One region of the Pseudomonas gozinkensis genome, then DNA from elsewhere that is predicted to be linked to it. Evidence: predicted binding sites of a transcription regulator. Region 1 holds the regulator's gene; each other region holds the start of a gene.
What was found. Region 1 encodes FliA, which starts transcription of late flagellar genes. Its sites were predicted from a motif close to CTAAAGTTTNNNNNNNNNNNGCCGNTAA; they were not measured.
Positions count from the first base shown of each region.

Region 1 (9,823 bases):
CAACGTCTTCTCGTTTATCGGCATGAATCTGCGGACCTTCACCCTGCGAGAGATGTTTTTGTGGATCTTTTTCAGCGAGCATTGCCGCACGGTCATGTTCGATGCCCGCAAAGCGGTCCACCTGGCTGGCCATGAGCACGAGCTTGAGCAGGTTGCTTTCGACTTCGGTGACCAATTGGGTCACGCGCTTGATCACCTGACCGGTGAGGTCCTGGTAATCCTGGGCGAGCAGAATGTCGTTCAGATTGCTCGACACCGCGCGGTTGTCCGCGCTGCTGCGTGCCAGAAAACCGTCGACCCGGCGCGCCAGCTCACGGAACTCTTCAGCCCCGACCTCACGGCGCATGAAGCGGCCCCAATCGGCGCTCAAGGCCTGGGCCTCGTCAGCCAGGCCATTGACCACAGGGGTCGCGCTTTCCACCAGATCCATGGTGCGGTTGGCAGCAGCTTCGGTCAGTTTGACCACGTAGCCCAGGCGTTCGGTGGCGTCGGTGATTTGCGACACTTCCTCGGCCTGCGGCATGTGCGGATCGATCTGGAAATTGACGATCGCACTGTGCAGTTCACGCGTGAGCTTGCCCACTTCCTGGTACAGGCCACGGTCACGGGTCTGATTGAGCTCATGGATCAGTTGCACAGCGTCGCCGAACCTGCCCTTTTCAAGGCTTTCGACCAGTTCGACCGCGTGTTTTTTCAGGGTCGACTCGAAGTCGCCCTGTGAAGATTCTTTATGCTCCATAGCTCCCCCGCGCGTTCATCAGCCGATGCGTTCGAAAATCTTCTCGATTTTTTCTTTCAACGCCTGAGCCGTGAAAGGTTTGACCACATAGCCGTTCACGCCGGCCTGGGCCGCTTCGATGATCTGCTCGCGCTTGGCTTCAGCGGTCACCATCAGCACCGGCAGGTGCTTGAGCTTTTCATCGGCGCGCACGTGGCGCAGCAGGTCGATACCGGTCATGCCGGGCATGTTCCAGTCGGTCACCAGAAAGTCGATGCTGCCGCTGTTGAGCACCGGAATGGCGGTGGTGCCATCGTCGGCTTCAACGGTGTTGGTGAACCCAAGGTCACGCAACAGGTTCTTGATGATCCGCCGCATCGTTGAGAAGTCATCAACGATGAGGATTTTCATGTCTTTGTTCAATTCGACCTCCAAGCAGTCTTAAACGCGTCCAGCACCTGGACGCGCCATTTCAATCAATCCGGCAAAACACTCGATGACTGTCTGGAGCACAACAGAGCAAGACCGGTGCCGTTCACCACCGCACCAGCCTCGTTCGCAGTGTCCCCACACTGCCTTCAGCGCGCTCGCCACTCCCCCAAACGCCCCCGCAAGCGGGCCGCGCACTGGCTGTGTAACTGGCTGACCCGCGATTCACTGACGCCAAGGACTTCACCGATCTCCTTGAGGTTCAGCTCTTCGTCGTAGTACAGCGCCAACACCAGTCGCTCACGCTCCGGCAAATTGGCAATCGCGTCCGCCAGCGCAGCCTGGAAACGCTCGTCTTCCAGATCGCGCGACGGCTCCAGATGAGCACTGGCGCCATCCTCGTGCAGCCCTTCGTGTTCGCCGTCCTGCAACAGGTCGTCGAAACTGAACAGCCGGCTGCCCAGGGTGTCGTTCAAAATCCCGTAGTAATCGTCGAGACTCAATTGGAGTTCGGCCGCAACTTCGTGATCTTTAGCGTCACGGCCGGTTTTAGCTTCAATCGAGCGAATCGCGTCGCTGACCATACGGGTGTTGCGGTGAACCGAGCGCGGAGCCCAGTCCCCTTTACGGACTTCGTCGAGCATCGCACCACGGATCCGGATACCCGCGTACGTTTCAAAACTGGCGCCCTTGCTGGCGTCGTATTTGGTCGAGACTTCGAGCAGACCGATCATCCCGGCCTGGATCAGGTCTTCGACCTGCACACTGGCCGGCAATCGCGCCAGCAAGTGGTAGGCGATGCGTTTGACCAGTGGCGCGTAACGCTCGATCAGCTCGTACTGCGCGTCACGCGCCGACTTTTTGTAAAGGTTCATACCGCTGGCGGTCATAGCACAGGTCCTGCCGTTTGCTGCACGAGGCGCTCGACGAAAAATTCGAGGTGGCCACGCGGGTTGGCGGGCAGCGGCCAGGTGTCGACCTTCTGTGCGATCGCCTTGAACGCCAGTGCGCACTTGGAACGCGGGAAGGCTTCATAGACCGCACGCTGCTTCTGCACCGCCTTGCGCACGCTTTCGTCGTAGGGCACCGCGCCGACGTATTGTAGGGCGACGTCGAGGAAGCGATCCGTGACCTTGGTCAACTTGGCGAACAGATTGCGACCTTCCTGCGGGCTCTGCGCCATGTTGGCCAGGACGCGGAAGCGGTTCATGCCGTAATCGCGGTTGAGCAGCTTGATCAGCGCGTAGGCGTCGGTGATCGAGGTCGGCTCGTCGCAGACCACCAGCAAAACTTCCTGGGCTGCGCGAACAAAACTGACTACCGAGTCACCAATACCCGCAGCGGTGTCGATCACCAGTACGTCGAGATTGTCGCCGATGTCACTGAAGGCCTGAATCAGGCCGGCATGCTGGGCCGGGCTCAGGTGAACCATGCTCTGGGTGCCGGAAGCGGCCGGCACGATGCGGATCCCGCCGGGGCCTTGCAACAGCACGTCGCGCAGCTCGCAGCGGCCTTCGATCACGTCGGCCAGGGTGCGTTTGGGTGTGAGGCCCAGCAGAACGTCGACGTTCGCCAGCCCCAGGTCGGCGTCCAGCAGCATGACCCGACGGCCAAGCTCTGCCAGGGCCAGGGACAAGTTCACTGACACATTAGTCTTGCCGACGCCACCTTTGCCGCCGGTCACCGCGATCACCTGTACGGGATGCATGCTGCCCATGTTATTTCTTTACCTTGTCTTGCATAGACGGAGGCCACATTACTGGCTGCGCGTTCACAACCGGAACAATGCATGGCAGACCATCGATGTAGGTACAAAAACGGTTCATTACCTCAGCCAACCTGCTTGGTCGGACTGTGGTAGATATCAGCGAACATGTCAGCCATGGCTTCTTCGCTGGGTTCTTCCTGCATTTGCACACTGACGGCGCGGCTGACCAGTTGATGACGGCGCGGCAGATGCAGATCATCCGGAATACGCGGCCCATCGGTCAGGTAGGCGACCGGCAGTTCGTGACTGATCGCCAGGCTCAGCACTTCGCCGAGGCTGGCCGTCTCATCCAGTTTAGTCAGGATGCACCCGGCAAGCCCGCAACGCTTGTAACTGTGATAAGCGGCGGTTAGAACCTGTTTCTGGCTGGTGGTTGCCAGCACCAGATAATTTTTCGACCGAATGCCACGACCGGCCAGACTTTCCAGCTGCATGCGCAGGGCCGGATCGCTGGCTTGCAGGCCGGCGGTATCGATCAGCACCACGCGTTTGCGCAGCAGTGGATCCAGCGCCTGCACCAGGGACTGGCCCGGATCGACATGGGTCACCGACACGTTGAGGATGCGACCCAGAGTCTTGAGCTGCTCCTGCGCGCCGATACGGAAACTGTCCATGCTCACCAGCGCGATGTTCTGCGCGCCGTACTTGAGCACATAACGGGCGGCCAGTTTGGCGAGGGTGGTGGTCTTGCCCATGCCGGCAGGACCGACCATGGCAATCACACCGCCCTCTTCCAGCGGCTCGACTTCCGGCACGGCAATCATCCGCGCCAGGTGCGCCAGCAGCATGCGCCAGGCCTGACGAGGCTCGTCGATCTCGGTGATCATCGACAGCAGATCGCGGGACAACGGGCCAGACAAACCAATGCGCTGCAGACGACGGTACAGATTGGCCTGGGCCGGACGGCTGCCTTGCAGCTGGTTCCAGGCCAGGGTGCCGAGTTGCACTTCCATCAGTTCGCGCAGGCTGTTGAGTTCGAAACGCATCGAGTCCAGTGCACGCGGGTCAACGCCAGCGGAAACCGCTGCGGGCGCCGGTACCGGACGGGCCGGCGCTTCGTAGGTCGGTTCGGTCAGTGGCTCGGCAGCAGTCAGCGGCAGCCCGGCCGTCAACGGCAGCCCGGCGAACAGCTGGCGATTGGTGTTGCCGTCGGCTTCGCCACGCAGGCTCAGTTCGGCCTGGGCGGTGACGATGCGCGACTGGGTCTTGCGCAGCTCGTCCTCGAGTTCCATGTTCGGAACACGCGGGGCCAGCGCCGACAGTTTGTAATCGAGCGCCGCCGTCAGCTCGACACCGCCGGCAATGCGGCGGTTGCCAATGATGGCGGCATCAGCGCCCAGCTCATCACGAACCAGCTTCATGGCCTGACGCATATCGGCGGCGAAAAAACGCTTAACTTGCATAAACCACTACCTCAGCCGTTGGGCCCTACTGTCGCAACGATGGTCACTTGCTTGTTGTCCGGAATTTCCTGGTAGGCCAGCACATGCAGTCCGGGAACTGCCAGGCGACCAAAGCGCGAGAGCATCGCGCGAACCGGGCCTGCTACCAACAGGATCACCGGCTGACCTTGCATTTCCTGACGCTGCGCCGCTTCGATCAGCGAACGCTGCAGCTTCTCGGCCATGCTTGGCTCCAGCAGAACGCCCTCTTCCGAGCCTTGTCCTGCCTTCTGCAGACTATTGAGCAATATTTGTTCCAACCTTGGCTCCAGCGTGATAACTGGCAGCTCCGACTCAGTCCCTACAATGCTTTGGACGATGGCGCGGGATACGCCGACCCGCACAGCGGCCACCAAAGCGGCGGTATCTTGACTCTTGGCGGCATTGTTGGCGATGGCTTCGGCAATGCTGCGAATATCGCGCACCGGCACGTGTTCGGCCAGCAATGCCTGCAACACTTTGAGCAGTTGCGACAGCGTGACCACACCCGGCACCAGCTCTTCAGCCAGTTTCGGCGAGCTCTTGGCCAGCAATTGCATCAATTGCTGCACTTCTTCGTGGCCGATCAGCTCGCTGGAGTGCTTGTACAGAATCTGGTTCAAGTGGGTCGCAACCACGGTGCTGGCATCGACCACGGTGTAACCAAGCGATTGCGCCTGGGCACGCTGGCTGACTTCGATCCACACCGCCTCCAGGCCGAAAGCCGGATCTTTGGCGGTAATGCCGTTGAGCGAGCCGTAGACCTGCCCCGGGTTGATTGCCAGTTCGCGATCCGGATAGATCTCGGCCTCGGCCAGGATCACACCCATCAGGGTCAGGCGATAGGCGCTCGGCGCCAGGTCGAGGTTGTCGCGGATGTGCACGGTCGGCATCAGGAAGCCCAGATCCTGCGAGAGCTTTTTGCGCACGCCCTTGATCCGCGCCAGCAATTGCCCGCCCTGGTTGCGGTCCACCAGCGGAATCAGGCGGTAGCCGACTTCCAGGCCGATCATGTCGATCGGGGTCACGTCGTCCCAGCCCAGCTCCTTGGTTTCCATGGCGCGGGCCGGCGACGGCAGCAGTTCCTGCTGGCGCTTGACCTCTTCCAGCGCAACGACCTTGGCCACGTTCTGTTTCTTCCAGAACAGGTAAGCGCCACCGGCAGCCAGGGCGGCCATGCTCAGGAACGAGAAGTGCGGCATGCCCGGCACCAGGCCCATGACCGCCATCAGACCGGCCGCCACCGCCAGCGCTTTCGGTGAGGCGAACATCTGGCGATTGATCTGCTTGCCCATGTCTTCCGAACCGGAAGCACGGGTCACCATGATCGCTGCAGCTGTAGATAACAACAGTGATGGCAATTGCGCCACTAAACCGTCACCGATGGTCAGCAAGGCGTAAACCTTGCCGGCGTCGGCGAACGTCATGTTGTGCTGGAAGATACCGACGGCCATGCCGCCGATCAGGTTGATGAACAAAATCAGCAAACCGGCGATGGCGTCACCGCGCACGAACTTGCTGGCACCGTCCATCGATCCGTAGAACTCAGCCTCCTGGGCCACTTCCTGACGGCGGGCCTTGGCCTGGGCCTGGTCGATCAGACCGGCGTTGAGGTCGGCGTCGATTGCCATTTGCTTGCCGGGCATCGCATCGAGGGTGAAACGCGCGCTCACCTCGGAAATCCGCCCGGCACCTTTGGTCACCACGACGAAGTTGATGATCATCAAGATCGCGAAAACCACGATACCAACCACGTAGTTACCGCCGATCACCACCTCACCGAAGGCCTGGATCACCTTACCGGCGGCGGCGTGGCCGTCCTGACCGTGGAGCATCACCACCCGCGTCGACGCCACGTTCAGCGCCAGCCGCAACAGCGTCGCCACCAGCAGGATCGTCGGGAACACCGCGAAATCCAGCGGCCGCAAGGCGTACACGCAGACCAGCAGCACGACGATCGACAGGGCAATGTTGAAGGTGAAGAACACGTCGAGCAGGAACGGCGGCACCGGCAACATCATCATCGCCAGCATGACCAGCAGCAACAGCGGCACACCCAGATTGCCCCGACTGAGGTCGGCAATGTTCGAGCGAGCACTGTTGATTAACTGAGAGCGATCCACCGGTTTTCCCCGTTCCTTTAAAGCAAACTTTTGACGCCCGAAGCAGGCGCACGGCGGCTACTGCAAGAAGCCTTCCAACTTTTGCGGGGGATTGAAATAGAGGGGCGACGAACCTGAATGGAGGCAAGTGCACCGAGCCCGGCACAAGCCTGCCCCCAGTGACAGAGCAATTCGATGGATTGAAACCTCGCCGGTCAGCCGGCAACCAAAACTTGGGCCTGAGTGATAGGACCAAAAGACAGCGTTGCGTTATCGAGGTAGTGCGTTCCCTTGAACACACTTTCACCACCGACATCGACCACGTCCTCATCAGCCTGCATGAGCACCACTTTGGTTTCGGGCGCAGTGCCAGAGGACAGGTCATCGCCCTCCATCAGATTCAGGGCCCATTCGAAGAATATGCGCGGCAGATCGCTGATCTCGATCGGGGGCGAACCGGCACTCAGGCGAAAGTACTGCCTCGCCGTCACCCGCAACTGATTGTCGGTGACAACGAACACGGGTTTTTCATACCGACGCTCCAGCGGCCCACTCCCACTCGACCATTGATCCATGTAAAAACTGGAGTGGGTAAACAGGGCAAACAACGATGGGTTATCGCGGATTTTGCCTGCCGCATCAAAGAAATAATTGTAGGCGTAGTGATAGGCCAATCCGCCAAATTCAGGCCGGATCGCATTAATCGGGTTGTCCAGATAATTCGGGATGTACTGATTGGCCATGACCACGAAATTAACAAAGTCCAGCCGCAGATCGAACACCACCTCATAGTAGATGGCTCCCTGCGCCACATCCCTCTCCAGCCTCCCTGAAACGAACTCCAGCTCCATGCCCGGCAGCTTTCGGTAAATACGCGTCGCCATGATAAATCCCCGACTTCCAATGAAAGAATCGTCAGCCGCCACACTCACGGGACGCGAGTTCATGACAGCAAGAGTGCCGGGTTTATAGGGCGCCAGAGGGCAATGGTTGTCTACTGTCAGATCTGACAGGTAATGATTTTTTTCAGATAAAAGGCACAGGGAAAAAGGGTACGTATCCCTTTACCCGTTAAAAGTGCCTTTTAAACTCTGGTGTTTAAAAGACACCTCCAGACACGCCTTGAAGGCTACGAATCCTTGCGTGATTGCCTACAGCCACGCCAGAATCCGCCGGCTTGTGCGCTGTGGGGTCGGGTTCTATTGTGGGTCGGTCGCTGACGAATCAGCGATCGGGTTTAGCGACTCGGACTATCTCAGTGCATCAGCGTTCATGACTTCGTTGCGGGACTCTTCGTCCGCAATTACGTTATGGCGGCTGTATGCGGGAGACCTTCGGGTCTACCGGGGTGCCTGAGACCGGTTCGCTAACCTGCGTACAGCTGCCACCTTCACTTGTTTAGCGACAGGCGAGAGTGGCTCCATAACTCAGGAGCTTCACCATGATCAAACCCACACCCAATCCACCCGAAACCGACCCCGCCTCGCCCTACGAATCCCCCGATTCCAGAAAGCTTCACGAAGCCGCCGACCGCGCCCTCGATCACTATCTCTGTCCGCCCGGCTCCACGCCACCACCGCGCAAAAACCGCAGAATGTACGCCGTCACCGCGGACTTCAAAAACGAAGAGCTGCTGGCCGATGCCTGCGAAACCCTGGCTTCAGCCAGAACCATCGTCAATGACTTCACCCATCTCATGCCCGCCTCGCAGCGCAGGACGCTGGTGGGAATTGCGCAACTGATCATGCTCGGTGAGCTGGCAGTGAATCGGGTGCTGGATAATCTGGAAATACCGCAGTCGCAGACTTGCGCGTAAAGGCTTGAGTGATGCGCCGTGGCGGCTGACGCCTTCGCGAGCAAGCTCGCTCCCACAGTGATTTGTGGCGTGCTCGTATCTCCCGAGCGACGCCAAACCTGTGGGAGCGGCGGTGCGACGATTCGACTTGCCCGCGAAGGCGGCCTCTCAAGCAACACAGGTCATCGGGTATGAAAAAACCGCCATCAGGTTCAACCGGATGGCGGTTTTTTTGTTTCATCAGAATCAGGAATCGCGCCGCAGATCCGGCGGGATCGGCAGATCGTCCTTGAGCGGTTCCGGGAACTTGCCCTTGCCCGCGCGGTGCTGGCGGATCTGGTAGACGTAGGCCAGGACCTGAGCGACCGCCAGGTACAGGCCGCCGGGGATTTCTTCTTCCAGCTCCGTGGAGTAATAGATCGAACGCGCCAGGGCCGGCGATTCGAGCAGCATGACGTTGTTGGCCACCGCGATTTCGCGGATCTTCAGCGCCAGGAAGTCGCTGCCCTTGGCCAGCAGCATCGGCGCGCCGCCCTTCTCGGCGTCGTACTTGAGCGCCACGGCGTAGTGGGTCGGGTTGGTGATGACCACGTCGGCATCCGGAATCGCCGCCATCATCCGGCGCTGCGACATCTCGCGCTGGACCTGACGAATGCGCTGCTTGACCTCCGGCCGCCCTTCCTGATCCTTGTGCTCGTCGCGCACCTCCTGCTTGGTCATCTTGAGCTTCTTGATGCTCTCCCAGATCTGCACGGGCACGTCGACGGCCGCGATGATGATCAACCCGCACGCCAGCCACAGAGAACTCCAGCCCACCAGCTGCAAGCTGTGAATGATCGCCCGGTCCAGCGGCTCGTGGGCGATGCGCAGCAGGTCGTCGATATCCGAATTGAGCACCACCAGCGCCACACCCAAGGTGATCAGAAACTTGGCCAGCGCCTTGAGCAGCTCGATCACAGACTTCATCGAAAACATCCGCTTGAGACCCGCCGCCGGGTTCATCCGGCTGAACTTGGGCGCCAGCGAACCGGCGGCGAACAGCCAGCCACCCAGCGCGATCGGCCCGAGGAAAGCGGCCAGCAACAGGGTGATCATGATTGGCTGGATCGCCAGCAGCGCCTGCAATCCAGAGCTCATCAGGAACGTCGCCATGGAGCGCTCGTCCATGATCACTTCCCGCGACAACGTGAAGTTCTGGCGCATCAACTCCATCAATTCCTGCGCCAGCATCCCGCCGAAAATCAGCAGCGCGGCAGAGCCGGCGAGCATGATCGCCAGCGTGTTGAGCTCCTTGGAGCGCGCAATCTCACCCTTTTCCCGGGAGTCCTTCTTGCGTTTCTCCGTGGGGTCTTCTGTTTTGTCCTGACCGCTCTCGCTCTCAGCCATGACTCAGCGCGCCTTTGCCAGTTCGCGTAAAAACTGCAAAGCCTCGGAGGCCAGCGGTTGATACTGATTGAGAATGTCCGCCAGACCGACCCAGACGAAGAACAGGCCGAGCACCAGAGTCAGCGGAAAACCGATGGAGAAAATGTTGAGCTGTGGTGCGGCGCGGGTCATCACGCCCAAGGCGATGTTGACCACCAGCAGCGC
Region 1 is NZ_CP062253.1:1,813,672-1,823,494, reverse strand. Features, by position in the region: gene IHQ43_RS08200 (protein phosphatase CheZ) at 1-739, opposite strand, end outside; gene IHQ43_RS08195 (chemotaxis response regulator CheY) at 758-1,129, opposite strand; gene fliA (RNA polymerase sigma factor FliA) at 1,297-2,037, opposite strand; gene fleN (flagellar synthesis regulator FleN) at 2,034-2,864, opposite strand; gene flhF (flagellar biosynthesis GTPase FlhF) at 2,978-4,318, opposite strand; gene flhA (flagellar biosynthesis protein FlhA) at 4,330-6,459, opposite strand; gene IHQ43_RS08170 (hypothetical protein) at 6,654-7,322, opposite strand; gene IHQ43_RS08165 (DUF6124 family protein) at 7,880-8,254, shown strand; gene flhB (flagellar biosynthesis protein FlhB) at 8,480-9,619, opposite strand; gene fliR (flagellar biosynthetic protein FliR) at 9,623-9,823, opposite strand, start outside.

Region 2 (9,823 bases), 1.2 Mb from region 1:
CCATGTCGTGGGCATAACGGTTTTCCTGTGCGTCGACACTCCAGTCACCGCCAAGCGGAGCAGAGGTGTTATAGCTGATCAACTTCAGCGTCTCCAGAGCGGGATGCCCGTGGAGCGACACTTCCTCTGCTTGAGCGTTTTCTCCCGAAACCAGCACCAGCACCCGTACTTGCATGCGGCCGTTGGCATAAAGTAATTTTTGACGTTCAGTGGACGACTCAAACTTTACCTCGAGTCGTTGAATATTCAGATCATTCTCAAACATATTAACTTTCTCCGAAAAAACTGGACAAGCGCTTTATTGCGCAGACCAATTAGTACATTTCCGAGAGATAAAAAAACAGAAGCGCCCCATATCAAAATGTGATCAAACGAGAGTAGATATTAAAAAACAGAAACTCTGAAAATCAAGAAAACCTGAAAACTCACAAACACCAGCCAAAGCACGCCAGCATTTCCTAAAACAACTCCCCCCCGACAACACCAAAATCATCAATCAAGTTACATTCATTCACCCACAAAAAAGCCACCTTCACGCACTCGCCAGAAAACGAGGGAACAGGTGGCCAAAACAAAAAACTACCGCCAGGCAAAAACTCACATCACTCGTGCTTGCCCAAAACCGCCATCAATCGCTTTCAGAATCCACTCCACTATCAGAAGAGTCGGAAAGATCTGAAACATCATCAAACACAGGCTCTCGCGTTCTTATATCAATCTTGCTATCCATACTGGCGCCCTGTAGATATTCGTCGATACGAAATCTTGCAGATTCCCCCAGCGGATTGCCGATCAAATTGACAAACAAATTCTGCGTATCCGGTATTTCAAACAGCTCCTCTCTGATATCGACAATATTGTTATCGTGCAAATCAAGCAGCTTGAGATTTTCCAGTTGCTCCACTCCGGAAGGAACTCGAACAAGGCCGGTATCACTCAAGTACACCTCTTCCAACTGGCGCATGAATCCCAGATGAGGAACAACACCCAACGGATTTTCATCAAGCCTCAACAGTGTCAGCGTTTCGATTCTCGCCAGTCCATCCGCATCATTGTCAGACAGCCGAAGTGAGCAATCCCTCAAGACCAGATGCCGCAGGTTGCGCATCTGAAAAATGCCCGGAGCGAATGCCTCCATCCGCACCTTCTCAAGGATCAGGTAGCGAACGTTGGGAAAACTGTCGAGCAACTTGCCCAGTTTCACATTCGGATTGCGTGCCTCCAGCGCAAGCTCCGTCACATACTCGAATCTGGCAGTCATGTTCGGCAGTTCACCGCTGAAGTCGATGAACGAAGAAAAACTTTCACCACCGGAGTCATAGGGTGTTATCGACTTTTGCTGCCAGATGGCTTGCAGATTTTCGCTAAAATGCTGGCGCAACTGCAGTTGCTCGGCCAGTGCCAGGGGTGTCCACTCCAGGCCCGCCCCTGGCGGTGGAGGTATTTCTGCACTCCACACTTTCAACTCCTGACGTAACGTTTGGAACTCTTTTTCCAGCCGTTTCAGCAATCCGTATGGATCGCTCCTCAAACGCTCGTTGATAAACATCTTCACTTCCTCATCCGTTAGCAGCGGATAAAGATCGCGTACGCGCTTTGCAATGGACTTTGCCTGTGCCGGATCACTATCGGCCCCGCCTCGCAACCTTCCTGTCTGCCTGTATTGCATGTCGGCAGAGTCGACAGTAGCCCGAAGCGGTACAAGCTCCAGAATTTCGCTCACAGCCTGGCGCGATGGCAACGGCTGCGGGCGAATCAATTGCTGTAACGCTTGCCCTCCACCGCTGTCCACCGCATGCCAGAACCTGCCTTCGCCATTGCGCTTCAATAGCGGGCCGGAAGGGTTGAGCTCTGTGGATTGCGTGACACGAAACAGACCACTCTCGGCATCCAGAACCACTTGCACGAAATGGTTGTCGGCGACTTCTACAAACTGACGCCCCTTGTACCTTCGGATACCCTGCGCATCGGCGTCGCCAAGATGTGTTGATGTGGGTATCCGATAGTCTGTCAGCGAGGGGGATGTGAAAATTATCGCGAGTTCATCGATCGCAAAAGAGATCGGGGTCGCACTTATATTGTTCTCCTGCGTCAGTGCGTCCAAATCAGGCCGGGAGAAAGTGTGCGACGGCTCCAGTCGATTCGGCATGGATATCTGCGGCGCTGCAGAAGTGGGGGGCGGTGGCCGATGTGCAACATCGATGCTGAAATCGGGTGAATTGTTTGGGGCAGGAACAGGTTTGACCTTGGGCGTTTTATCAGCCATGAGCGCTCATCCTTGAGGTGTGGTTGCGCTGGCCCCGCAAAACCATAGAGCCAACGGGAGTCATAAGTACTGCACTTTCCATGCGAATACCTGGGAGTTGAACCTCACAGCTTATCGATACTCGCAGTATAAAAGCGCATATATACCTACCACTCCCACCGAATTTGCATCAGCGAAGTAGCAACTCAGCCTCGCTCGAGTGTGAAATTGCGCGTGTAAAAATCCAGCCTGAACGCCAGCTTGTGCTCGGTGCCGTGTTGATCTATGGCGCGAAAGCGAAGAATTTCGCCATACCTGGAACTCTGCGCAATTTCCGAGTATTCGGACAGAGCCTGTACGACAGTCAGTTCTCCGTCATGATCATTAACCCTTACAGAGTACCATTTAGACGCTCTGGTAACGGCTTCGGAAAAAAGGAACGCAATAGGATCTCCATCGAACGGCAACTTCACGTCCAAAGTACTTCGTCCGGGGCGGACAAAAGTGGCCAGCATGTAGTTAGTTCTCGACTCTTGCAGCTTGTTTCCCCCAGCAAAAGCGTAGTCTTCGCCTGCGCTGGCTCCTTCTGCAATCCAATCAACCAGTTTGATTTGCTGCCCCTGCGGGTAAAGCCCCAGATAATAGTTAAAGATACGATTACCGGGTTCTTCATTACCGCGTCGGGCTTGATACCAGCGAAACTGCTCAATGGCATAGGCCGGAGGCGTTTGTGCTTCGATCGTTATGCTGCTGTCATGGACGCTGGAAAGCGTGGTTCCGTTACTGAAAATCCTCATCCCGTTCAGTGACAAGCGCGCAGCAATCCTGGTCGTCCCCGCGACCGACGAGGATACCCAGAAGGTGCGAACCTGAGGATGGACGCTGTCACTTTCAACATCGTCGTCGTGAATGATCCCGACGGCGGCGGAAGTCTGCGTCTCAAGGGTATAACGCCCCTGTTCGGTACTCGCGGCCCAGCCATCACGCAACGTCCTGCCAGTGCTGTAATGAATGAGTTCTATGCTATTCATTACATCTTCAGGCACGTACATGGCGTCGCCGTTGGCGTCCACCCCGGAAACCAGAACTTGAACTTTCACCTGCATACGGCCATTACCATATAGCGATTTGCTGCTGGTACTGTCGCCTGCATCAAACTTTACTTTGAAGTTGGCAATTCCTTCGAGAACAGGCGGTACAGCTTGCTGACGCGGTGTTGCGCTCACGTCTTCACTCATGATGCATTTCCTTTGAAGATTTTCATTTAAGGATTGATATCGAACAACCCATCAACAAAAGAAATAACATGGCTTTAAAACAAACAGCAAAGCGAAAAATGTAAGAAACATACACTTGCGAGGCATCAGAAACTTGCAAATTGTTACCCAGAAAAACAGCTACAACAAATATCAATGTTCGTCGTTATAGACAAACTTTGGCATTTCCCAATGAAAACGAATCGCCAACAATCGCAACAGAAAACCACCAAACAAGGTGATCAGAATTGCCTGCTCACTCGGCACATTGAGATACAGGCACAGCATGTAACACCAGGCAGCTGCAAAGGAGACGCTGGCATACAGCTCACGGCGGAAGATCAAGGGAATATCGTTGCAGAAAATATCGCGCAGGATGCCGCCGAACACGCCGGTGATCACCCCGCTGACCGAGGCGACGAGCATGCCGTGACCCATTTCCAGAGCAGTCATGCAACCGATCAGGGTGAACGCGACCAGACCGACCGCGTCGAGCACCAGGAACAGCGAGCGCAGGTGACGCATCCAGCGCGCGGTGAACACGGTGATCATTGCCGCAACTGTCGTCAGCACCAGGTACTCCGGGTGTTTGACCCAGGTCAGCGGATAGTGCCCGAGCAGTACGTCGCGCACCGAACCGCCACCCAAAGCCGTGACGCAGGCGATCAGCACCACGCCGAACCAGTCCATGCCGCGACGGCCCGCAGACAGGGCGCCGGTCATGGCTTCGGCAGTAATGGCGACGAGGTAGAGCATCAGCAACATGGTGGCGATCCTGGCAGGAAGGCGCGCAGTCTACTCACTTCGCCGAGGCACCAAAAGAGGGCGCCCCGGCGTGGGTGCCGATCTCAGAACTTGATGAAATGCTTGCGGTAGTGCTGCAGCTCGGCGATGGACTCGCGGATGTCATCCAGCGCCAGGTGAGTGCTGCCCTTCTTGAAGCTGTCGCGTACGTCCGGCGCCCAGCGCGCAGCCAGTTCCTTGAGCGTGGAGACGTCGAGGTTGCGGTAGTGGAAATAGCTTTCCAGGGACTTCATATGGGTATAAAGGAAGCGGCGATCCTGGCAGATGCTGTTGCCACAGATCGGCGACTTGCCCTTCGGCACCCACTTTTCGAGGAAGGCGATGGTTTCGGCCTCGGCCTCGGCCATGCTCACGCGGCTGTCACGCACGCGTTGGGTCAGGCCGGAGTTGCCGTGGGTGCGGGTGTTCCACTCGTCCATGCGCGCGAGGACTTCATCGCTGTGGTGGATAGCGATCACCGGGCCTTCGGCCAGGGTGTTCAGATTACTGTCGGTGACGATGGTGGCCATTTCGATGATCACGTCGTTTTCCGGATCGAGACCGGTCATTTCCAGGTCGATCCAGATCAGATTCTGCGGGTTTTGCATATTTCGGCTCCTGAGCAATGCTGCGCAGTTTAGCCTAGGCAGCCTGCCGGGCGTGCTAAACTCGCGGCCGTTTTACCTAATCGCTGCATTCTTCAGACGGAACACCCATGGCCAAACGCCAACTCAATCGTCGTCAAAACTGGCGCATCGAAAAGATTCAGGGCGAGCGCGCCGCCCGCGCCGCCAAACGCGAGTCCTCGGCCGTCGAGGCCCTCGAAGGCGGCGACCTGGGCCCGGAACAGCACGGCCTGGTGATCGCCCACTTCGGTGTGCAGGTCGAGGTCGAGGCCGTTGACGGTGAATTGGCCGGCCAGGTCTTCCGCTGCCACTTGCGTGCCAACCTGCCTGCATTGGTGACCGGCGACCAGGTGGTCTGGAGAGCCGGAAACCAGGGCATCGGCGTGATTGTCGCGCAACTGCCGCGCACCACCGAGCTGTGCCGTCCGGACAGCCGTGGCCAGCTCAAACCGGTGGCCGCCAACGTCGACATGATCGTCATCGTCTTCGCCCCGCTGCCCGAGCCCCATGCGAACCTGATCGACCGTTATCTGGTCGCGGCCGAGCACGCCGGCATCCGCCCGTTGCTGCTGCTGAACAAATTCGACCTGATCGACGAGCAGAACGCCCCGGCGCTGAATGCCTTGCTGGCGGTCTATCGCACGCTGGGTTATCCGGTGCTGGAAGTCTCGGCGCACCACGGCAACGGCATGGAGCAATTGCAGAAGCAGCTCGACGGTCGCATCAGCGTGTTCGTCGGCCAGTCCGGTGTCGGCAAGTCGTCGCTGGTCAACAGCCTGCTGCCGGAAGTCGAAACCCGTGTCGGCCCGCTGTCCGAGCTGTCCGGCCAGGGCACGCACACCACGACCACCGCGCGTCTGTTCCACTTCCCCGGCGGCGGCGAACTGATCGACTCCCCGGGCATCCGCGAATTCGGCCTCGGCCACGTCAGCCGCGCCGACGTCGAAGCCGGCTTCATCGAGTTCAACGACCTGCTCGGCACCTGCCGCTTCCGCGATTGCAAGCATGATCGCGAACCGGGATGCGCACTGCTCAAGGCCCTGGAAGACGGCCGCGTGCAGCAGCAGCGAATGAACAGCTACCGCTCGATCATCGCCAGCCTGCCGGAAAACGGTTACTGAGTTTTCAAGTTGCCAGACACAAAAAAGCCGACATCACTGTCGGCTTTTTTGTGGATCACTGTTTCGGCGCGGGCGCCGGAGCAGTGGCCGGTGCAGCAGGCACCGGGGCTGGCGCCGCACTGCCCGGCGCGGCTGGCTTCGGCGCCGCGTCGTCAAACAGGTTCAACCGTTCACGCAACTCGTGGGCCGGCACCGGCTGCTGATCCGCCGGCAAGGCGTTCGGGTCGACCGGGGTAGCCGGCGCGGCGCCGTTCTGGCCTTGATCTGCCGGTTTCGACGGGTCGGCACCTTGCGAACCTTCGATGGCTGCCTGGGCCTTCTTGGTCAGCACCACGATGTCGATGCGGCGGTTGACCGGGTTGAACGGGTTCTCCTTGTCGAACAGCGCCGACGAGGCGTAACCCACCACACGCGCCACTTGCGAATCCGGATAACTGCCCGCCACCAGCGCACGCCGGGCGGCGTTGGCACGGTTGGCCGAAAGCTCCCAGTTGCCGAAGTCACCGTTGCCCACATAAGGCTTGGCATCGGTGTGGCCGCTGATGCTGATCTTGTTCGGCACCGCTTTGATGGTGTCGGCCATGGCCAGCAGGATGTCTTCGAAGTACGGTTTCAGGCGTGCAGAACCTGAGTCGAACATCGGCCGGTTCTCGGCGTCCATGATCTGGATGCGCAAGCCGTTCGGCGTGATTTCGAACAGGATCTGATCCTTGAACTTCTGCAGTTGCGGGTTCTCGTCGACCTTGTTCTGCAGTTCTTGCAGCAACAGTTCCAGGCGTTCCTTCTCGACCTGCTCGGCCATGCCTTCAACCTGTTCGGTGTCGACCGTGACCTTGTCCGGTTGCGGCTGCGACTTCACTTCAGGGTTGAGGGTATTTTCCGGCGCGAGGGTCGGCGTACCGCCCAGATCGATGATGTACGGCGTACCGCTCTCGGAGAAACCGACCGGGTCCTTGAAGTAACCGGCGATGGCGATCTTCTGTTCCGGGGTCGCGGTGGACAGCAGCCACAACACCAGGAAGAACGCCATCATCGCCGTCGCGAAGTCGGCGAAGGCGATCTTCCACGCCCCGCCGTGATGCCCGCCGGCGATGCGCTTGACGCGCTTGATGATTATCGGCTGGTTATTTTCCATGACTTAACGACCGCGAACGGCTTGTTCCAGCTCGGCAAAGCTTGGACGGTGAGCCGGGTACAGAACCTTGCGACCGAACTCGACAGCCAGCGATGGCGGCATGCCGGAAGCCGAAGCCACCAGCGAGGCCTTGATGGCTTCGTAGACGTTCAGCTCTTCCTTGGCATCGTGGGCCAGGGAGTGCGCCAACGGACCGAAGAAACCGTACGCCGCGAGAATACCGAAGAAGGTACCGACCAGTGCCGCACCTACGTGCAGACCGATGGACTTCTGATCGCCTTCACCCAGCGAGGCCATGGTCACTACGATACCCAGTACCGCCGCAACGATACCGAAACCCGGCATGGCGTCGGCGATGCCGTTCACCGCGTGGGACGGATGCTCGAGGTCTTCCTTCAGGCTGTACAGTTCCATGTCGAACAGGCCTTCCAGCTCGTGGGGAGCCATGTTGCCGGACGACATGATGCGCAGGTAATCGCAGATGAACGCGGTCATGCGTTCGTCTTTCAGTACCGCCGGGTACTTGGCGAAGATCGGGCTCGCGGCGGCATCTTCGATGTCGCCTTCGATGGCCATCATGCCTTCACGGCGGCTCTTGTTGAGGATCTCGTAGATCAGGCCCAGCACTTCCAGATAGAACGTGTGGCTGAAACGCGAGCTGAACATGCTCAAGGATTTCTTGAGCACGTGCATCGTCATGTAGCCGGGGTTGGCCTGCAAGAATGCACCGAGTGCAGCACCACCGATGATCATCACCTCGAAAGGCTGGATCAGGGCGGCAATCTTGCCGTGGGAGAGCACGTATCCGCCGAGCACGCTCGCGAATACGACGATGATGCCGATAATTTTAGCCATAGGTAGAAAGTACTTATTTAAGTCGGGTTCAAGGTCATATTCGGAAGTTAAAAAATCTCTTCTTCTACTTATCGGCAAAACTGCGCCAGACTATAGCCAGTTCAGGCGAAAAGCCAATTTAGCCCGTGCCGGGCGCGTCTACAGCAGATGAAGATCCCGTCCAGACATGGCTAATGAAACGAACGTCCCACACGCAAAACCGACCACGCTCGATGGCTGGGTGAAGCTGCTCGACAGCGTTCGCCTGCCGGTGCCGCAAGATGCCCATGACCGGGTCTGCCGGGCGATTCGCGATGACCGCAGCTCGCTGCGCGACATCGCCGACCTGATGCAGGACAGCCCGGCGCTGGCCCTGAGCATCATCCGCGAGGCCAACCGCCACACCCACGGCAACATGACTGCGCCGGCGGAAAACCTCGAAGTGGCGATCAATCGCCTCGGCCTCGCCCGCACCGAAGAGTTGCTGGCGCGCCTGCCTGCCGAACCTGCGGCACAGATCCCCCAGGCCCTGCGCCAGTTGCAGATGATCAGCCAGCACGCGACGCAACAGGCCAACGGCTTTTTCGCCAGCCGCCTGGCGCGACTGTGGCAAGACATTCATTGGGGCAGCCTGCTGTTTCTGTCGCCACTGTGGCCGTTGGCGCTGACCTTTCCCAAACTGCTTGAAGAATGGGAGGTGCGGGTTATCCACAAGGGCGAATCGGCGCGCGTCGTGGAAAAGCAGCTGTTCGGCGTGCGCCTGCTGAAAATCGGTGAAGCGCTGGTGGAAGCCTGGCGTTTGCCGATCTGGGTCCAGCAAGGTTATCGGCTGCTGCTGACCGAACAACGCGAACTGGTCAAGGTCCTGCGCATTGCCCGCGACGTCGATCATCCGCTGCGCCAGCAAAACCGCCTCGACGATGACCCGACCCTGCGCCGCTGGCTTAATCAGCCGGCCAACACCGTGCTGTTGGCCAACGGCCTGGCACTGTCGGCGCAACAGGCCTGGGACAGTCCGCACAGCGAGCGCTGGCAATACCTGACCAGCCTCTACCTGCAAATCTCGATGGACGAAGTGCAACAGCAGCTGCACCAACAGGCCGCCGTCAGCGCTCGCCATCATTTCATGCCCGACCTCTGGCACCCGGCGGTTTCGCTGCTGTGGCCGTGGGGCACCCGTCGCCTGCCCGCCGGAATGCTGCCGGCTGCGGCGCCGTCCGCTGAAGATCTGACCCAGTGGCGCCAGCAATGCGCCGAGCTGCTGGCCGTGCCAAGCCGCTTCACCAATGCCATGAGCCTGACCGTCGCCGCCCGCGACGCGCTGATCGCCAGCGGCATGCGTCGGGTGATGATCCTGATGGCCGACCGCAGCCACGCCAATCTGCGCGTCCATCAAACCTCGGGATTGCCGAAGGAAGCCGCTGCGCTCAATTTCGTCGTCAGCCAGAGTTCGGTGCTGCAACGCTTGCTCGCACAGCAGGCGCAGGTACGGATCACCCCGGACAACAACGCCCAGTTTTCTGCCCTGCTGCCGCCCTCGTTGCGCACGCTGTTCCGTGGCGAACACCTGTTCCTGCGTTCGCTGGTGAACAACGGCCGGGTGATCATGATCGTGGTCGCCGATCAGGGTGGCGGGCCATTCGCCGACATCACCGTGCAGGCCTTCGGCAAAACCGCGCAGTGCATCGAGAAAGCCCTGCACAGTTTTAGCCAGCGCGGCCAATGACAGCTACAATCCTTCCCCTTTGTGCTCTGGAGACCTCACATGTCTGATTTCTCTGGCCTGGCCCTGGTGATCGAGCCGAGCGACCTGCTGCCGCGCC
Region 2 is NZ_CP062253.1:620,258-630,080, reverse strand. Features, by position in the region: gene IHQ43_RS02725 (hypothetical protein) at 1-265, opposite strand, end outside; gene IHQ43_RS02720 (leucine-rich repeat domain-containing protein) at 629-2,266, opposite strand; gene IHQ43_RS02715 (hypothetical protein) at 2,452-3,483, opposite strand; gene IHQ43_RS02710 (trimeric intracellular cation channel family protein) at 3,655-4,266, opposite strand; gene orn (oligoribonuclease) at 4,350-4,892, opposite strand; gene rsgA (small ribosomal subunit biogenesis GTPase RsgA) at 5,000-6,031, shown strand; gene motB (flagellar motor protein MotB) at 6,087-7,166, opposite strand; gene motA (flagellar motor stator protein MotA) at 7,170-8,021, opposite strand; gene IHQ43_RS02685 (HDOD domain-containing protein) at 8,188-9,726, shown strand; gene IHQ43_RS02680 (rhodanese-like domain-containing protein) at 9,766-9,823, shown strand, end outside.
Region 2: the regulator FliA is predicted to act here: its motif matches at 8,090-8,117, upstream of motA (flagellar motor stator protein MotA).

Region 3 (9,823 bases), 2.0 Mb from region 1:
CATCAGGGCCGGGTCGATCTGGTGGTTCAGGAAGGCGTCGACCTTCAGGACCTGGTCGGAAAGCACAATGCCTAGTTCGCGGATTTTCTGGTGCAGGGCTTCCATGAAGCTGTCCTCTGTTGGCGCCTTGTGCGCCCTAAGGTTTTAAAAAAAGTGGTCAATTCTAGCGCTTTAACATCGCGCGTATATCAGCCAATGCGCTGTTGCCCCGCACGGCTTTGACTTCGGTCGGTGTGTCGTCGTTGCCTTCCCAGGCCAGGTCGTCCGGCGGCAGCTCATCGAGGAAGCGGCTTGGCGCGCAGTCGATGATCTCGCCGTACTGTTTGCGCTTGGCAGCGAAGGTAAACGCGAGGGTCTGGCGCGCGCGGGTGATGCCCACGTAGGCCAGGCGGCGTTCTTCTTCGATGGTGTCGGCTTCGATGCTGGAACGGTGCGGGAGGATTTCTTCTTCCATGCCCATGATGAACACGTAGGGGAATTCCAGGCCCTTGGACGCATGCAGGGTCATCATCTGCACGCCTTCGGCGCCGTCCTCTTCTTCCTGCTGACGTTCCAGCATGTCACGCAGAACGAGTTTGCCGATGGCGTCCTCGACGGTCATTTCGCCGTCTTCGTCTTTTTCCAGGGTGTTCTTCAAGGCTTCGATCAGGAACCAGACGTTGCTCATCCGGTAATCGGCAGCCTTGTCGCTGGAACTGTTGGTGCGCAGCCAGTTCTCGTAGTCGATGTCCATGACCATGCTGCGCAGGGCGGAGATCGGGTCTTCGCCGGCGCACTGCTCGCGGACCTTGTCCATGAAGCGCTTGAAGCGCGACAGGCGATCGGTGAAGCGGCTGTCCAGATGCTCGCCCAGGCCGAGTTCGTCGGTGGCGGCGTACATCGAGATCTTGCGTTCGGTGGCGTAGTTGCCAAGTTTTTCCAGGGTCGTCGAGCCGATTTCCCGGCGCGGCACGTTGATCACCCGCAGGAAGGCATTGTCGTCGTCCGGGTTCACGATCAGGCGGAAGTAGGCCATCAGGTCTTTCACTTCCTGGCGGCCGAAGAAACTGTTGCCGCCGCTCAGACGGTACGGCACCTGATGGTGCTGCAGTTTCAGCTCGATCAGCTTGGCCTGGTAGTTGCCGCGATAGAGGATCGCGAAATCGCTGTACGGACGGTCGGTGCGCAAGTGCAGGCTGAGGATTTCCATCGCCACGCGCTCGGCTTCGGCGTCCTCGTTGCGGCAGCGGATCACGCGGATCTCGTCGCCGTGGCCCATTTCACTCCACAGCTGCTTTTCGAATTCGTGAGGATTGTTCGAGATCAGCACGTTGGCGCAGCGCAGGATGCGGCTGGTGGAGCGGTAGTTCTGCTCCAGCATCACCACTTTCAGGGACGGATAGTCGTCCTTGAGCAGCATCAGGTTTTCCGGCCGCGCACCGCGCCAGGCGTAGATCGACTGATCGTCGTCGCCCACCACGGTGAACTGGTTACGCTTGCCGATGAGCATTTTCACCAGCAGGTACTGGCTGGCGTTGGTGTCCTGGTATTCGTCGACCAGCAGGTAACGCACCTTGTTCTGCCACTTTTCGAGGATGTCGGCGTGCTCTTCGAAGAGCTTTACCGGCAGCAGGATCAGGTCGTCGAAGTCCACCGCGTTGAACGCCTTGAGCGTGCGCTGGTAGTGGGTGTAGACGATGGCGGCGGTCTGCTCCTTGGGGTTGCGGGCGTTTTCCAGGGCCTGGGCCGGCAGGATCAGATCGTTTTTTCCAGGCGCCGATCATGTTCTTGATCTCGTCGACGCCGTCGTCGCCTGCGTATTCCTTCTGCATGATGTCAGTCATCAGCGACTTGACGTCGGTTTCGTCGAAAATCGAGAAACCGGGTTTGTAGCCCAGCCGTTCATGTTCCTTGCGGATGATGTTCAGGCCCAGGTTGTGGAAGGTGCAGACCGTCAGGCCGCGACCTTCGCCGGCCCGCAGCAGGGTGCCGACCCGTTCCTTCATCTCGCGCGCGGCCTTGTTGGTGAAGGTCATGGCGACGATGTACTGGGCACGGATGCCGCAGTTCTGGATCAGGTGCGCGATTTTGCGCGTGATCACGCTGGTCTTGCCGGAGCCAGCGCCGGCGAGCACCAATAGAGGGCCGCCGACGTAGTTCACGGCTTCTTGCTGCCGGGGATTGAGTCGGGACATACGAAAATTCGGGAGTCGTTGACGAAATGGGCCGGCATTTTAACAGGCTCAGCGATTTGTGCTGCTCTCTCCGACTTGTGACGCAGCACGCGATTCAAATTTGCCGGTTTTGTTACTTTCACGCAGGATGCGCGGTGATTTTGCGGCTAATGTTCTCATTCGTGACACAAAATAACGTTTTGATAACCGTTGTCGTTTGGTCATTGGTAGCCGCAACGGCATAATGCCCGCCGCCCACATCATTGCAGAGTCTAGGGAGTCAGCTTGACTACGCCTGTCGAACCCTTGCGTTTGCTGCTACTGGCCGAAGAGCCAGCGTGGACAGCGTTATTGCGCGAGTGTCTGGCTCCGTTGGGGAGTGCGGCGGTGCTGATCAGCGCGCCCAGCTGGGAGTCGGTCAGCAGCCTGTTCGAAGACAACCGCCACGCGGTGTTGTTGACCGTTCCCGCGTTGCAGCCGGCGCCCGGCCGTTGCAGCCTGCCGACGGTATTGCTTCTGGAACACGAACCGGCGACCGCGCCCGACGGCGTCAGCGACTGGCTGGTATTCGATGCCCTCGATGCCGGCATGCTCCGGCGTTGCCTGCGGCATGTACGCGAACGCGGCGTGCTGGAAAACACCCTGCAACGCCTGGCCGAACAGGATCCGCTGACCGGCATCGCCAACCGTCAGGGTTTCCAGACCCTGCTCACGGCGCGCCTCGCCGAAAATGACGGCCGCGGCCTGGCCCTCGGGCATCTGGATCTCGACAACTTCCGCCACGCCAACGACGCCCTCGGCCACCAGGCCGGCGATCGCCTGATCCTGCAAGTGGTCGCACGGCTGAAAAGTCAGCTGGAAGTCGGCGATCAGCTGGCGCGCCTGGGCAGCGACGAGTTCGCTCTGCTGATCGACACCCGCCGCGCCCCGCAACGGGCCGAATGGATGGCCGAACGCATCACCGAAGCTCTGGCTGAACCTTACTGGGTCGACGGCGAAAGCCTGTTGATTGGCTCCAGCCTCGGCATCGCCCATGCCCGAGCACAGGGCGGCGCCGATCCGCTGATGTGGCACGCGCACATCGCCATGCAGCAGGCCAAGAGCACTCAGGGCTGCACCTTTCACATCTTCAACGAACGAATCAACCGCAACGCGCGAAGCATGGCCGACCTCGAAAGCGAGCTGCGCCGGGCATTGCGTCGTGACGAGCTGGAGCTGCATTACCAGCCGCGCCTGAACCTGCAGGACGGCCAGATCGTCGGCCTCGAAGCGCTGGTGCGCTGGCGCCACAGTGAGCGCGGCCTGCTGCCACCGAGCGAATTCGTGCCGTTGGCCGAGCAGAGTGGCCTGATCGTGCCGTTGGGTTACTGGGTGATCTCCCGGGCCCTGCGTGACATGCAGGCATTGCGCGAGCGCGGTCTGCCGGCGCTGCACATGGCGATCAACCTGTCGTTCCGCCAGTTTCAGGACAGCCAGTTGCTGCCGACGCTCAGCCGTTTGATCGTCGAGCGCGGGGTCGAGGCGCAGTGGCTGGAATTCGAACTCACCGAAACCGCCGTGATGCGCCGCAGCGATCTGGTCAAGCAGACCATGGACGCCCTCGGTCGCCTTGGCGTGCGTTTCTCGCTGGATGATTTCGGCACCGGGTTTTCGTCGTTCGTGCACCTCAACAGCCTGCCGATCACCTTGCTGAAGATCGACAAGAGCTTCGTCGGCGGCATGGAGCAGCGCGAAGAGAACCGCAAACTGGTGCACGCGATGATCAACCTCGCGCACAACCTGCACCTGGAAGTGGTGGCCGAAGGCGTGGAAACGCGGGAGCAACTGGATCTGTTGCGCGGATTCGGCTGCGATCAGGTGCAGGGTTACCTGATCAGCAAGCCGTTGCCGTTGGCGGAGCTGGTTGATTACCTGGTGGCTGATGCCAGTCAGCCGCCGCTGGGTGTTGTGGTCTAGCCTCAAATCCCTGTGGGAGCGAGCTTGCTCGCGATGGCGGAGTAACAGTCGACTTATTAGTCACTGACACACCCTCATCGCGAGCAAGCTCGCTCCCACAGGGGAATCACTCGGCCTGAGCGATCTTGAAGCCTTGAGGTTGCGGTTCGAGCCGAATCATCCGCTTCATCTTCCATTCGAACGCCAGCGTCAGACTCACCGCCGCGCAGGCCAGCCCCAGCGCCAGGCCCCACCAGACGCCGGTCGGCCCCCAGTGCAGATGGAACGCCATCAGCCACGCCGCCGGCGCACCGATCAGCCAATAGCAACCGAGCCCGACCAGAAAGGTGGTCTTGGCATCCTTGAGTCCACGGATGCAGCCCATGGCAATCGTCTGCGTGCCGTCGAACAGTTCGAACCATGCCGCGACCGCCAACAGGCTCACCGCCAGACGAATCACTTCGGCAAACGCCGGGTCGTTGTGGTCGAGGAACAAACCGACCAGTTGATTCGGCAGCAGCCAGAACACCATGGCGAAGCACAGCATCGCCACCGCGCCAAACGCGATGCCGACCCGCCCGGACATCCGCGCATCGTTCAATTGCCCGGCGCCGTAATGCTGGCCGACGCGCATGGTGATCGCATATGACATGCCCGCCGGCACCATGAACGCCACCGAGACGATTTGCAGCGCGATCTGGTGCGCCGCCAGTTGGGTGCTGCCCATAGTGCCCATGCACAACGCCGCGAAGGCGAACAGTCCGACTTCCACCGCGTAGGTGCCGCCTATCGGCAGGCCCAGGCGCCAGAGTTCTTTCAGGTGCTGGCGGTTCGGTCGCGACAGGCCTTCACGCAGTGGGTAGGCGTCGTAGGCTGGATGCCGGCGAATGTGCCAGGCCAGCGCCAGTGCCATGCAGTTGGCGACGATTGCCGTGACCAGACCGATGCCTGTCAGCCCGAGTTTCGGCAGGCCGAACATGCCGGTGATCAACGCGTAATTGAGCAGGAAGTTGGCCACGGTGCCGGCGAGGCTGATGACCATCACCGGCGTTGCCCGGCCGATGGCGCTGGTGAAACCGCGCAGGGCCATGAAGCTCAGGTAGCCGGGCAGGGCGAAGGGCAGGGCGATCAGAAACTGCCCGGCGGCGTTGACGTTGGTTTCGGTCTGGCCGAACAGCAGCAGCACCGGTTTCAGATTCCACAGCAGCAGCCCGGCACCAAGCGCCATCAGCCACGCCAGCCACAATCCGGCCTGGGTCAGCTTGGCGGCGCCAATGATGTCGCCAGCGCCCTGACGAATCGCCACCAGGGTGCCGACCGCCGCAATCACGCCAATGCAGAAAATCGACACGAACGAATAGCTCGCCGCGCCCAGACCGCCACCGGCCAATGCTTCGGGGCTGAGGCGCGCCATCATCAGAGTGTCGGTCAGCACCATCAGCATGTGCGCCAACTGCGAGGCGATCAACGGCCCCGCCAGCCGCAGGATGGCCCAGAGTTCGGTACGCACAGGACGCTGCATGGTGTTCACATCCATATAAAGAGGGAGCAAGAGACCGTTGATTCTCGGGGTTTGGAGCGGGTTGCACAAAGGGATAAAAAGGATGGGTGGCATGATTAAAACTCATCCTGCCGCGATTCTGCTAAGTTGGCGCAATCCCGCCATTGGAGCGCTGTGCATGTCCCGTCGTCTTCCACCCTTGTATGCCCTGCGCGCATTCGAAGCGGCGGCACGCCACAGTTCGTTCACCCGGGCAGCGGAGGAGTTGTCGATCACTCAGAGTGCGGTGAGCCGGCACATCCGCACGCTCGAAGAGCACTTCGCCTGCCGCTTGTTCCACCGCAGCGGGCGCAACTTGCAACTGACCGAGTCGGCACGCCTGCTGCTGCCGGGCATCCGCGACGGTTTTGCCGCTCTGGAGCGAGCCTGCAATACCTTGCGCGCCGAAGATGACATCCTGCGCATGAAGGCCCCGTCGACCCTGACCATGCGCTGGCTGCTGGCGCGGCTCAGTCGCTTCCGCCATTTGCAGCCGGGCAACGAGGTGCAACTGACCAGCGCGTGGATGGATGTGGACTCGGTGGACTTCAACAACGAGCCCTTCGATTGCGCGGTGTTGCTCAGTGACGGGCATTTCCCGCCGGACTGGGAAGCCAGCCTGCTGTTTCCCGAGGAATTGATTCCGGTCGGCGCGCCGAACCTGCTCAACGATCAGCCCTGGGATGTTGCGCGACTGGCCAGTGCCGAACTGCTGCACCCGACGCCGGATCGCCGGGACTGGCGCAGTTGGCTGGAGCACATGGGGCTTTCGGACCAGGTGTCGCTCAAGGGCGGGCAGGTGTTCGATACCCTGGAACTGGGCATGATTGCAGCGGCCCGGGGCTACGGGGTCTCCATGGGCGATTTGTTGATGGTGGCCGAGGATGTCGCGCAAGGGCGGCTGAGCCTGCCATGGCCGACGGCGGTCGCCAGTGGACTGAATTATTACCTGGTGTGGCCAAAAAACCGTCCGGGAGGTGAACGTTTGCGCCGTCTCAGTGACTTCCTGCAAGGCGAAGTCCGCGCCATGGCGCTGCCGGCGGTCACGCGCTTGAGCTGAAACGTTCGAGCCTGCACAATGCCGGCCTTTCGCTATACCCCTGCTGATCGCTCAAGTATTCGGTTTTACCGCCGAATACGTGCATGTGGAACCGTCGTGCCGGTCTCCGCGATTCACCCCCACTATTAGAAAATTTCCGAGTCAGGATCAAGGAGGATCCCGGGGCTCGGCCAGGAGCTGTCCATGTCTCAACCTCGCGCTCGGATCGCCTCGCAGCTGGGCCTCGCGCTCGCCGTGATACTGGCGATTGTCATCAGTGGCAGTACGGTGTTCGCCCTGCGTTCGCTGGACACCGCCAACCTCGCTACCCGTGAAGAACACCTGGCCAGCGAGGCACGCCTGCTCGCCGATCAGTTGAGCACTTTCCACGGCACGCTGCGTGAAAGCACCCAGCGCCTGAGCGGGTTGTTCGAGAAGCGCTTCAGCGCAGGCCTGAGCATTCACCCGAGCGAGCCGGTCAACGTCGCCGGCACCCAGACCCCGGGCCTGCACCTGGGTAGCGAAGTGTTGAACAACAACTTCAAGGAAGTCGACGAGTTCAAACAGATGACGGCGGGTGTCGCCACGCTGTTCGTGCGCAGCGGTGAAGACTTCATTCGCGTCAGCACCTCCCTGAGCAAACAGGACGGCACCCGTGCCATCGGCACCGTGCTCGACCACGCCCACCCGGCTTATGCGAAGTTGATGGCGGGGCAGGGTTACGTCGGTCGCGCCTTGCTGTTCGATCGCTCCTACATGACTCAGTACACCCCGGTGCGTGACAGCAGCGGCAAGGTGATTGCGGTGTTGTTCGTCGGTTTCGATTACACCGACGCGCAGAACGCCCAGTTCGCCAATCTCAAGCGCTTCCGCATCGGCCAGACCGGCTCGCTGGCGCTGCTGGACGAAAAGAACCAGTGGCTGGTCGCACCGGCAGGCGTGCAGGCACTGGATCAGGCGGTTCCTGTGGTCAACGATCTGGCAAAAGCGCCGGGTAAAGGCCGGTTCTGGAGCGACAAGTCCGAAGACTTCTACAGCATCGCCGTGCCGTTCGAGGGTGGTCCGTGGTCGGTGGTGGCGAGCATGCCGAAAGCCGAGATCCGCGCGGTGACCTGGAGCGTTGGCACTCAACTGGCCATCGGCAGTCTGCTGGCGATGCTGCTGGCGGTCGGTTCCGTGGTCTGGTTGCTGCGTAGCAAACTGGCGCCGCTGGGCGATCTGGTTCGTCAGGCCGAAGCCTTGGGTGCCGGTGATCTGAGCGTGCGTCTGAGCGTGTCGAGCAATGACGAAATCGGTCAACTGGCCCGCGCGTTCAACCAGATGAGCCAGGCCCTGTCGACCATGGTCGAGCATATCCGCCGTGCTTCGGAAGAGGTCAACCGTCGGGCTCAAGCGCTGTCCGGTCTGTCCGGCGGCGCTTACGAGGGCATGGAGCAACAATCCGGGGAAATCACCAGCATGGCCGGCGCGGTAGAGGAATTCTCCGCCACCTCGCTGAACATTGCCGACAACATGGGCAACACCCAGCGTCTGGCCCAGGAAAACGCGCAGCAGACCCAGATCGGTCGCACCTCGATGGAAGAGGCGTCTTCCTCGCTGGAGCAAATTGCTGGCGCTTTGAACACCACCGCCACGGTCATCAACACTTTGGGTCAGCGTTCCCAGGAAATCGGCGGCATCGTCAGTGTGATCACCTCGATTGCCGAACAGACCAACCTGCTGGCGCTCAACGCCGCCATCGAAGCGGCCCGTGCGGGTGAGCAAGGTCGCGGTTTTGCCGTGGTGGCCGATGAAGTGCGCAATCTGGCGTCGCGCACTCGTCAGGCGACAGATGAAATCTCCGGCATGATCCACAGCATCCAGCAGGAAACCGGCAACGCCATCAGCACCATGGAGCAGGGCAACGTGCTGATGCAGGAAGGCCTGTCGCGCAACGCCAACGTGGCATCGGCGCTGGCGCGGATCGATGAGCAGAGCCGTTCGGCGGGGCAGCAGTTTGCCGCAATCACCACCGCGACCCAGGAGCAGAGCAGCACCGCGACCCTGTTGAGCAGTAACCTGCAGAGTATCGCGATGGCCAACAGCGAGCAGCGCGAAGTGGTGTCGAACCTGGCGATCACAGCCAAGGAGCTGGAAGGCCTGGCGGCCGACCTGCGCCAAGAGGTCGACCGCTTCCGTTGAGGTCTCTCTGAAACAGCTATCGCGAGCAGGCTCGCTCTCACAAAGGTTTCGCTGACTTTGTGGGCGCGAGCCTGCTCGCGATGGGGACAATCCTGATATCGGCACTTATTGAGTCGCCGGCCGATACTGCAACGCTTCAGCCAGATGTTCGCGACTGATATCCGCGCGCTTCTCCAGATCCGCCAACGTCCGCGCGACCTTGAGCAGCCGATGCGCCGAGCGCAGCGACAAGGTCAGTCTTTCGCAGGCCGTTTCCAGCCAGGTTTCATCAGCTGTGGATAACTTGCAGTGCTTCTTCAGTCCCGGCAAATCGAGAAACGCATTGGCGCAGCCCTGGCGTTTTTGCTGACGTTCGCGGGCTTCGGCGACCCGCGTGGCTGCGCTGGCGCTGTCCTCTCCCGGTTTTACCGCAGGGTTCAGTGCTGTCGCCTCTCGCGCCACCGTCAGGTGCAAATCGATCCGGTCCAGCAACGGCCCCGACAGTTTGTTGCGATAGCGCTGCACCATGTCCGGCGTGCATGAGCACTTGCCGCTCGGTTCGCCAAGATATCCACAGGGACAGGGATTCATCGCTGCCACTAGCTGGAATCTTGCGGGAAACCGCACGCGTTCCTTGGCACGGGCGATCACGATGCAGCCGGATTCCAGCGGTTCGCGCAGAACCTCAAGCACCTTGCGATCAAACTCGGGCAGCTCATCGAGAAACAGCACGCCGTGATGGGCGAGGGTGATTTCGCCGGGTTGCGGTTTTGAACTGCTGGGACAAAAAGTATTTGTTGAGAATATGCAGTGCTACAGGCCTGATTCCTTCGTGTTTTCACCAAGAATTAAATGAGGCAGTAGGCGGTAATAAGTGAGACTTAGCTCGAGAGTGGTGGAAATAGGTGAGACTTTCCTAATTCCAGTTTTTCTGAGCCAGCCACATCAGTGCGGAATGCTTGGGAGCGATAATTGTCCTGATCGACACTTGCCCGG
Region 3 is NZ_CP062253.1:6,335,539-6,345,361, reverse strand. Features, by position in the region: gene IHQ43_RS28435 (xanthine phosphoribosyltransferase) at 1-105, opposite strand, end outside; partial or broken gene rep (DNA helicase Rep) at 164-2,174, opposite strand; gene IHQ43_RS28425 (putative bifunctional diguanylate cyclase/phosphodiesterase) at 2,439-4,109, shown strand; gene IHQ43_RS28420 (NorM family multidrug efflux MATE transporter) at 4,216-5,610, opposite strand; gene IHQ43_RS28415 (LysR substrate-binding domain-containing protein) at 5,768-6,688, shown strand; gene IHQ43_RS28410 (methyl-accepting chemotaxis protein) at 6,872-8,848, shown strand; gene IHQ43_RS28405 (ATP-binding protein) at 8,954-9,634, opposite strand.
Region 3: the regulator FliA is predicted to act here: its motif matches at 6,739-6,766, upstream of IHQ43_RS28410 (methyl-accepting chemotaxis protein).